Regions from separate parts of the Tersicoccus mangrovi genome, predicted to be linked through region 2. Evidence: riboswitches for the same ligand, from Rfam matches in the RefSeq annotation. Region 2 holds a riboswitch; the other holds the start of a gene.
The links. A riboswitch is a leader RNA that binds a small molecule or an ion and turns the genes downstream of it on or off. The one in region 2 is predicted to bind S-adenosylmethionine.
Positions count from the first base shown of each region.

Region 1: it holds a riboswitch for S-adenosylmethionine, as region 2 does, so the genes downstream of both, V6N00_RS15590 (acyl-CoA dehydrogenase family protein) here and V6N00_RS04595 (cobalamin-independent methionine synthase II family protein) in region 2, are expected to answer to the same signal.

Region 1 covers NZ_JBAJMW010000009.1:61,102-66,144, reverse strand. Annotated here, with positions in the region: gene V6N00_RS15605 (MFS transporter) at 1-584, opposite strand, end outside; gene V6N00_RS15600 (NUDIX domain-containing protein) at 618-1,094, shown strand; gene V6N00_RS15595 (Rv2578c family radical SAM protein) at 1,739-2,896, opposite strand; SAM riboswitch class IV at 3,046-3,155, shown strand; gene V6N00_RS15590 (acyl-CoA dehydrogenase family protein) at 3,214-4,491, shown strand; gene V6N00_RS15585 (LLM class flavin-dependent oxidoreductase) at 4,546-5,043, shown strand, end outside.
Region 2 covers NZ_JBAJMW010000002.1:167,864-172,906, reverse strand. Annotated here, with positions in the region: gene V6N00_RS04605 (class I SAM-dependent methyltransferase) at 1-373, opposite strand, end outside; gene V6N00_RS04600 (cupin domain-containing protein) at 372-1,019, shown strand; SAM riboswitch class I at 1,406-1,496, shown strand; gene V6N00_RS04595 (cobalamin-independent methionine synthase II family protein) at 1,509-2,741, shown strand; gene V6N00_RS04590 (arsenic resistance protein) at 2,852-3,877, shown strand; gene V6N00_RS04585 (DUF488 domain-containing protein) at 3,882-4,250, shown strand; gene V6N00_RS04580 (TetR/AcrR family transcriptional regulator) at 4,290-4,838, opposite strand; gene V6N00_RS04575 (hypothetical protein) at 4,909-5,043, shown strand, end outside.

The sequences.
Region 1 (5,043 bases), on a different contig from region 2:
ATCCACCGCCAGCCCACGGTCTGGCCGAGCCAGGTGGCCACGGGCACGCCGATCACATTGGCCACCGACAGACCCATCATGACCATGGCGATCGCGTGCGCGCGCCGGGTGGCCGGGGCCAGGGACGCGCCGATGAGGGCGGCGACCCCGAAATAGGCGCCGTGGGGCAGCCCGGCGATGAACCGGGTGACGACGAGCCACGGGTAGCTGGGCGCGAAGAACGCACTGAGGTTGCCGACGGTGAACAGCACCATCAGCAGGACGGCGAGGTGCTTGCGGGGGATGCGGGTGCCGAGCGTCGCGAGGACGGGGGCGCCGACGACGACGCCGAGGGCGTACGCGGAGATGACGTGGCCGGCCTCGGAGATGCTCACGGCCATGTCGTCGGCCACGTTCTGCAGCAGCCCCATCATCGAGAACTCGGTGACGCCGATGCCGAAGCCGCCGACGGCCAGGACGATGATCGCGTTGCGCAGCACCCGCGCGTCGACGGCGCGCACCAGGGGGTGCGAACCGGTGCGGGGGCGGGCGGAAGCGGTGATCGCGGAGGCCTGGGCGGCGTCCTGCTGAGCTGGCGGGGTCACCGGAACAATTTTAGGGCGACCTACACTGGCGGCATGACCGAAACGGGCCCGGATACCGCCGATCGTGAGGGACCTCACCGGGTCCGGGTGGTCGGGGCGGCCCTGGTCGACGACGTCCGGCGTCCACGGCGGCTGCTGGCGGCCCGGCGCAGTGCTCCCGCGGCGCTCGCGGGGCAGTGGGAGTTCCCCGGCGGCAAGGTCGAACCGGGGGAGAGCGGGCCGGACGCCCTCGTCCGCGAACTCGACGAGGAGCTCGGCGTCGCTGCCGTCCTGCACGAGGAGCTGCCCGGGCCCTCGCCCGAGGGGTGGCCGCTGTCCGGCACCGCCGTGATGCGGGTCTGGATCGCCACGACGTCGGACGAGCCGGCCGCCCTTCAGGACCACGACGAGCTGCGCTGGGTGGACCTGGACGACCCCGCCGCCGTCACCGCCCTGCCCTGGATCCCCGCGGACCTGCCGATCGTCGAGTCGCTGCTCGAACGGCTGGCCGCCCTGCGTACCGCCCGGTAGTGGAGTTGCCGCACTTCGGCTCTGCCGGCCGTCCGTGTCTCCACCCGTGAGTCAGCGACTCACGCCCGAAAGCGGTGCTCAAAGAGCCCCGCTTTCGGGCGGTGACCGCTAACTCAGCGAAGACGGGGTCGGTGGTGCCGCGGCGTCGCGGCGAGCGCGGCTCCGCTGGGCGGTCCATCCGTGAGTTAGCGGCTCACGCCCGAATGGGGTGCTCATTGAGCCCTGCCTTCGGGCGGTAACCGCTAATTCAGCGATGGAGGAGCGTGCTTTCGAGCAGTGACCGCTAACTCAGCGATGGAAGGCCGCACTGTCGGGCGGAACCGGCTGACTCAGCGAAGACGGGGTCGGTGGTGCCGCGGCGTAGCGGCGAGCGCGGCTCTGCTGGGCGGTCCATCCGTGAGTTAGCGGCTCACGCCCGAAAGGGGTGCTCATTGAGCCCTGCTTTCGGGCGGTGACCGCTAACTCAGCGATGGAGGGGCGTGTCATCGGGCGGGAACCGGCTGACTCAGCGATGGAAGGCCGCGCTTCCGGGCGGGAACCGCGGGCTCACCGATCGGGAGCCGCCGTTCCCGGGGAACCGCCGATTGACGCCAAGGCGGAGACAGCGCTTCCCGTTGTCCGGCGAGACACGGAAGCCGAGGACGCTAGAACAGTGCCGGCTGCTCGGGCTCCGCTGCCGAGGATGTCGTCGGCATCGAGGGCGGGACAGCGTCGTGCCGAGCCAGCTCGTGGGGTCCGTAGTCGAGGAGTCGGCGGTCGTCGCGGGCACCGGCGATGGCCGCCGACTCGGGCTCGTCCCGGAAGAACCGGGCCGACGAGCCCAGGCCGTGCCGGCGCCGGAAGTAGCGGAGCCGGCCGGCCAGCCAGGTGGTGTACTCCTTGGTCGCGTACGTGCCGCCCCCGTAGAGCCGGCGGTACCGGCCGACCAGCTGCGGGTGTTCGGCGGCGAGCCAGGTGAACCACCACTCGCGGGCACCCGGCCGCAGGTGCAGTGCCCCGGCGGTCACCCCGCTCGCCCCCGCCGCGGCGAGCGCGCCGAACAGGCCGTCGAGCGCCTCATCGGTGTCGGTCAACCACGGCAGGATCGGCATCGCCATCACCCCGCACGGCATCCCGGCGTCCGCCAGCCGCCGGATCAGGTCGAGCCGGGCCGCCGGGGTCGGGGTGCCCGGTTCGACGCGCCGTTGCAGCTGCGGGTCGACCATCGCCAGCGAGATGCCGACCCCGACCGGCACGTCCTTCGCCGCCGCGGTCAGCAACGGCAGGTCCCGCGCCAGCAGGGTGCCCTTGGTCAGGATCGAGAACGGGGTGCCGGAGCCGGCGAGCTCGCCGATGATCCCGGGCATCAGCCGGTACCGTCCCTCGGCCCGCTGGTACGGGTCCGTGTTGGTCCCGAGGGCGACGTGGGGGCGCGCCCAGGACCGGCGTCGCACCTCCGCGTGCAGCACCTCGACGGCATTGACCTTCACGACGAGCTGGCTGTCGAAGTCCGGGCCCGCGTCGAGGTCGAGATAGGTGTGCGTCTTGCGGGCGAAGCAGTACACGCAGGCGTGCGAGCAGCCGCGGTACGGGTTGATGGTCCAGGCGAAGGGCATGGCCGACGTCGCCGGGACGTGGTTGAGCAGGCTCTTCGCGTGCACCTCGTGGAAGGTGATGCCGGCGAACTCGGGCGTGCGGACCGATCGTTGCAGGCCGGCGAGCGGAAGCAGGGCCGGCGTGGGGCGCACTCCGGGAATCTGCCCCTCGATCTCGGGGGACGCGGCGGCCGTCTCCGCCGCGATCGTCTGACCTTCCCAACGCATGGGCTCATTCGAACACACGTTCGAACGATTGATCAAGCAGTCCACGCGCATGCCCGGCGGTCACAGCCTGTGGCTTGTGCCCGCCGCCCTTCACACGCCGTCACAGCAGTTCCGCGCGCCGCCCGCGGTCCGCCACGATGGGGGAGCGAGATCACGAGTCCCGACGCGAAGCTCTGGCTGGTCGGGCGGCAACCCTCTCCCGTGGTGGGGTGCCCCAGATGAGGATCCGGTCGTGCACCCTGCGCGGCAAGCACGGCCCCGGCGGTGGGTGCGACCCGCGTACGCCGCTCCCGGGCGCCCCGACGAGGGAGACCCGCATGACCGAAACGTCCATCACCGAGAGCACCGAGACGGCCTCCGGCACCGGCACCACCGGCAGCGCCTTCGCCACGGCTGCTGCCCGCTACCGGCCGATCTTCGCTCGCATCGCCGCCGGGGCGCTCGACCGCGAACGGAACCGCACACTGCCCACCGAGCAGATCGGCTGGCTCAAGGACGCCGGCTTCGGCGCCGTCCGGATTCCCGTCGAGCTCGGCGGCGACGGGCTGACCTGGCCCGAGCTCACGACGCTGCTGATCGAGCTCGCCGCCGCGGACAGCAACCTCCCGCAGGCGCTGCGTGCCCACATCGCCCTCGTCGAGGAGAACCTGGTCCGGCGCCGCCGCGGGGAGGACCGCGGCGTCTGGCTCGAGCGGTTCGCCGCCGGGCAGCTCGCGGGCAATGCCTGGACCGAGCCCGGCGCCGGCGGCACGGCCACGATCCTCGAGGACACTCCCAGCGGACCGACGCTGACAGGCCGGAAGTACTACACGACCGGCACGATTTTCGCCGACTGGATCGACGTTACCGCCAGGCGCCCGGACGGCACCGACGTCTCGGTCGTGATCGCGACGACGACGCCGGGCGTGCGCACCGACGACGACTGGGACGGCTTCGGGCAGCGGCTCACCGGCAGCGGCACCACCGAGTTCACCGCCGCCGCCGTCGACCCCGCGAATGTCTCCCCGTTCGCCGACCGCTTCCCTTATCAGACGGCTCTCTACCAGCACCTGCTGCTCGTCGCCCTGGCCGGGATCGGCCGGGCCGTCGTCGTCGACGCCGCCGAGCAGGTGCGCCGCCGCACCCGGGTCTTCGGCCACGGCAACGCCGACCTCGTCCGGGACGACGCCCAGATCCTCGCCGTCGTCGGCGAGATCAGCGCCCAGGCGTATGCCGCCGAGGCGACGACACTGCGGGCGGCCCACAGCCTCCAGGCCGCGTTCGCGGCGACCGGGGGAGCGCGGGAGCGGGAGGCGGTGGTCGCCACCGAACTGGAGACGGGTCAGGCGCAGATCGTGCTCAGCCGGCTCGTGCCCGAGGCCGCCGGAGCCCTGTTCGACGCGCTCGGCGCGTCCTCGACCAGCCAGTCCCGTGCGCTGGACCGGCACTGGCGCAACGCCCGCACCGTCGCCACCCACAACCCGTTCATCTACAAGGCGCGGATCGTCGGCGACCGGGAGGTCAACGGGACCGAGCCGCCCCTGATCTGGACCATCGGCGAGGCCGACGCCGATCGCCGGGCCGCCCGTGACCGGCAGCCCACCGTCGTCGGCTGAACCCGTGCCCGCCCCGACCGCCCGCCAGACCGCCTGCCGACCCCAGGAGAACGCATGAGCCCCGAACCCCGCCGCCACGTCCGCTTCAACGCCTTCGACATGAACTGCGTCGGACACCAGTCACCCGGCCTGTGGCGCCACCCGCAGGACCGCTCCACCGACTACGCGTCCCTGCGCTACTGGACGCACTTGGCCCAGGTCCTGGAGAAGGGCCTCTTCGACGGCCTCTTCATCGCCGACGTGCTCGGCACCTACGACGTCTACGGCGGCTCGAACGAGGCGACCCTGCGGGCAGGCACGCAGGTCCCGGTCAACGACCCGTTCCTGCTCGTCTCCGCCATGGCCGCCGTGACCGAGCACCTCGGCTTCGGCGTCACCGCCGGCACCGCGTACGAGCACCCGTACCCGTTCTCCCGCCGGCTGGCGACGCTCGACCACCTCACGGAGGGCCGGGTCGGCTGGAACGTCGTCACCGGCTACCTGCCCTCGGCCGCCCGCAACATGGGCCAGACGGACCAGCGCGAGCACGACGAGCGCTACGAGCACGCCGAC
Region 2 (5,043 bases):
CCGCGACGTGTTCCAGGAACACCAGCCGTCCGCCCGGCCGGAGGACTCGCCGCGCCTCGTTCAGCGCGCGGTCGAGGTCGTCGACGCTGCACAACGCCACCACCGCGAGCACGACGTCGATGCTGCCGTCCGCCACCGGCAGGGCCTCGGCCCGAGCCGCCAGCGGGGCCCGGAAGCCGCGGGCGGCAGCCTTCTCGGCCAGCCGGCGCCGCGCCCGCGACGACGGTTCGATGCCGATCCAGTCGGCCGAGCCCGGCAGATCCGCCAGGTCGCGGCCCTCGCCGGCGCCGACCTCCACCACCGTGCCGGACAGCCCACCGAGCATCGCCCGCCGCACCTGCCGCAGCCGTTCGTAGCCGACACGCGTCGTCATGACCTCCAGTCCGCCCCGCAACACGGCCGAACTCAAGGGGCAGGGGCCACGGACCACTCTGGTCAACCCCCGGCTGCCGGGGCACAATCACCGCATGGTCGACGTCGGCGCCGAGATGAGCAATCCCCGCTCCGGGGAACGGTTCGTGTGGCGGGCCACCCACGACTCGACCGGCGGCGAGTACTGCGAGTTCGACCTGCACCTCGACTCCGGCGCAAAGGTCGCGCTCGCCCACCGCCATCCGTTTCAGGAGGAGCGATTCACCGTGGTCAGCGGTGCTCTCGACCTGACCAACGGACGGGAACGCAGCACCGTGACCGCCGGGCAGGCCGTCGCCATCCCGCCGAACACGCCGCACCGGTGGGGCAATGCCGGAACGGAAGCGTCCCATGTCCGGGTGCGGCTCACCCCCGCCCTGGAAATCGAGGACTACTTCGCCGCCTTCTGCGCGGTCGCCACGGCGGGCCGTGCGGTGCGCTCCGGACTCCCGCGCAACCCGTTCCAGTTCGCGGTGATGGCGCACGCCCATCGGGCGGAGTTCACCCTGCCGTCCGAGGCGCTGCAGCGCGTGTTCGGGCCCGTCGTCGGCGTGCTGGCCCCGATCGGATCGCGGCTGGGTTACCGCAGCGACGGCCTGGGTCGCTGACGACGGCGCTACAGACGACGCCGCCGTGCGGGGCAACGCCTCCGATGTCCCGGGCACCGACGAGCCGGCCGGCTACGCCTACCGCGACGCCACGAGCGCGGAGTACGTCGTCGGGTACGGCCGCACCGGCTTCTGAGGACGGCCGGCTTCTGAGGTCGGGTTCCGCCGTCGCAGCGGTGCGATCACCACACCGAGTGTGACCAGAGTGACGGACGTTGCCGGAATCGAGTCACGTCCGTCACAACCGTCACACTCGGTGTAGCCGTTGCTCCGCGGCCGGTCGACCCGGCCCGAGTCCGCCGCGCGGCACGGGCGATGAAACTCCGCGTCGGTGGACGGCGACATCCTTTGCGTGCCCGGCCGCGGCTCTGGTACATCTGGCGGGGTAACCATCCGGAGCGGCCGAGAGACCTGGCTCGTCGACGCCGCAGCAACCCCCCGACTCGGGCACGGTGCTACTGCCAGGACCGATGGAGAGGTGGCCTTGCCATGTCCGTGAACACCGACCACATCCGCGTGACCCACACCGGGTCGCTGCCTCGCACCCCCGAGCTGCTCGCCGCCAACGCGGCCCGGCAGGCGAACGGGATCACCGACGAGTTCCGCGAACTGCTCGAGGCGTCCGTCGTCGACATCGTCGCCCGGCAGAAGAAGCTCGGCATCGACATCCCCAACGACGGAGAGTACGGCCACGAGATGAGCAACGACGTCGACTACGGCGCCTGGTGGAACTACTCGTTCTCCCGGCTCGGCGGTCTGGAGGCGGGCCGCGGCGGTGACCGCTGGGCCGACCCGGAGGTGCACCGGTCCAGCCCCGGCAACATCGTCCTGACGTCCTTCCCGGACCGCCGCGACTGGTCCCGCTTCCGCGAGGCCTACACCGATCCGAACGGCGGGGTCCTGACCGGCCGCAAGCCCGTGATCCAGCCCAAGGTCGTCGCCCCGCTGACCTACACCGGCCACGACCTGGTCCGCTCCGACGTCACCAACCTCAGGACCGCCCTGACGAAGGCCGGCGTCGAGGACGGCTTCCTCGCCTCCCTCTCGCCGGGTTCGTGCGCGCGCATCGGCAACGACTACTACAAGACGCCCGAGGAACTCGTCTGGGCATCCGCCGAGGCCATGCGGGAGGAGTACCTCGCGATCGTCGAGGCGGGGTTGACCGTCCAGCTGGACGACCCGTCGCTGGCCGAGAGCTGGGACCAGATCAACCCCGAGCCCACGGTCGAGGACTACCTCGACTTCCTCAAGGTGCGGATCGAGGCCACCAACTGGGCGCTGCGCGGCATCCCGCAGGAGAAGGTCCGCCTGCACGTGTGCTGGGGCTCGTGGCACGGCCCGCACACCACCGACATCCCGTTCAAGGACATCGTCGACACGGTGCTGCAGATCAACGCCGGTGCCTACTCGTTCGAGGCCGGCAACGTCCGGCACGAGCACGAGTGGCGGGTGTGGCAGGACACGGAGCTGCCGGAGGGCAAGTCGATCATCCCGGGCGTCGTCTCGCACGCGACCAACGTGATCGAACACCCCGAGCTGGTCGCCGACCGGATCGAGCGCTTCGCCTCGCTGGTGGGCCGCGAACGCGTCATCGCGTCGACGGACTGCGGGCTGGGCGGCCGCGTGCACCCGCAGATCGCCGTCGCCAAGCTCGAGGCCCTCGGCCAGGGGGCCGCGCTGGCCACCAAGCGGCTGTGGAAGACGGCGGACGTGCTCGCCTGATCTCGCGATTCACCGCGGCAGGCCCGGATCCCGTGCGACGGGGTCCGGGCCTGCCGGCGTTCCGGGCCGGCGAGGCACCCCGGCAGGATTCACCCGGCAGGATGGAGTGCATGACGGGAGCGGCGTGGACGGAACGGCACCAGGTGGCCCTGTACCTGGGGTCGATCGCCGTCGGCGCCGCCGCAGGGCTGCTGGTCCCGGGCGTCGCCGGGCCGGCCGAGTCGTTGACCATGCCGGTGCTGGCACTGCTGCTGTACGCCACGTTCCTGGCCGTGCCCGTCGCGCGGATCGGCCGGGCGCTGGCCGACCGTCGCTTCCTGGTCACCGTGCTGGCCGTGAACTTCCTCGCCGTCCCCGTCGTCGCGCTCGCGCTCTCCGCGCCGCTCGTCGGCCGGCCGGCCCTGCTGCTCGGCGTCCTCGTCGTCCTGCTGGCGCCCTGCATCGACTACGTCGTCGTTTTCACCGGACTGGCCGGTGGGGCCGCTGACCGGCTCGTCGCGGTGACTCCGGTGCTGATGCTCGTCCAGCTGCTGGTGGTGCCGGCCGTGCTGGCGCTCGCCGTCGGCCCCGGCGTCCTCGGCAGGCTGGACGTCGGCCCATTCGTCACCGCGTTCGGCGTCCTCATCGTGCTGCCCCTGGCCGCGGCGTGGCTGACGCAGGCCGCACGGGAGCGGAACGTCCGCGCGGCCACCACACTCCTCGACGGCGGGGCGGTCGCGATGGTGCCGCTGATGATGGCGACGCTCGCGGTCGTCGTCGCCTCCCAGATCACGCGCGTGGTGAGTCGGCCGGCGACGGTGCTGCTCGCCGTGCCGGTCTTCGTGCTGTTCGGCGTCGTCATGGTGGCGGTGGGCATGCTCGCCGGCCGGATCGCCCGGCTCGACGTCGGCGGCCGGCGCGCCCTCGTCCTCACCGGTGTCACCCGCAACTCCCTCGTCGTCCTGCCGGTCACCCTCGGGCTTCCCGGGGACCTGGCGGTGGTGCCGGGCGTGGTGGTGACGCAGACGCTCGTCGAACTCGTCGTCCTGGTGATCCTGGTGCGACTGGTACCGCGGCTGATTCCAGGCCGGCAGGGGGAGCGGCGGTTCACGGCGGGTCACGCGCCGGGCGACGACGCGGCGGGCATGACAGGCTGACCGCATGGCGACGCACGATCGGTACCTCGTGGCCCGGGTGTACGACGCCGGCGACGACGCCGGTCACCGGATCCTCATCGACCGGCTCTGGCCGCGTGGACTGACGAAGGAAGCGGTGGGCGTCGAGGTGTGGCTGAAGGACGTCGCTCCGTCGAACGAGCTGCGCAAGTGGTACGGACACGACCCCGACAAGTACGCCGAGTTCACCGACCGCTACCACGCCGAACTGGCGGGGGAGAAGCAGCGGGAGGCCCTGCGGACGCTGCGGGAGCTGAGCGGCACGGTCACCCTGCTGACCTCGGCCAAGGAGGTCGAGCTGAGCCACGCCACCGTCCTCGCCGAGCTGCTGAACGGCGCCGGCGGGACCGCCTGATCGTCGGTCGTGCTGTCGCCGCTTTCTGCAACCGGCCGCTCACACCGCGGCGAGGCAGCCGCGCACGGCGAGCTCGACGGTCGGGCGCAGCGGGGCGTCCCGGTCCACCGTCAGCCGGTTCAGGATGAGGCCGGCGCTGAAGGCCATGAACGCCCGGGTCGCGGCGTCCGGGTGCGGCGCACCGAGACCCGTCAGCAGCTCCCGTGTCCACGCCTCGAAGCGCACGCGCTGAGCGCGCAGGGGTGCCTGCACGTCCCGGTGAGCGCCGAGCTCGAGGAAGAGGGCGTACCGGGTCCGGGTGCGGTCGGCATTCGGCCCGGTCAGGTCCTCGAGGACGCCGCTGAAGGCGTCGACCACCTCGTCCAGCGTGCCCGGCGACGTCATCGACGCCGCCAGCAGAGCCCGCTCCTGTTCGGCGATCCAGTCGGTGACGCCGGCGACGAGGGCCGCGCGGGTGCGGAAGTGATTCGACGTCGACCCCCGCGGCAGGCCGGCCTCGGCGTCGACGCGCGCGTGAGTGAGAGCGCGGATGCCCTGGGTGCCGACGAGGCGGACGGCGGCGGCGAGGGCGCGTTCGCGGGTGGTCACCGGTTCACGGTAGCACCGGTCTACTACGTTCGTAGTGACAGGTCACTACGAACGTAGTACTGTTCGGCGCATGGCACTCGTGGTGCTCGCGGCCTGGGTCGTTCAGGCGGCTGCGGGCGTGATCCTGCTGATGCGATGGCTCCGCAGGTCGGAGGCGCTCCGCAGGTCGGAGGGGCTCCGCCGGCCGTCCGGCCGACCGGCGTCG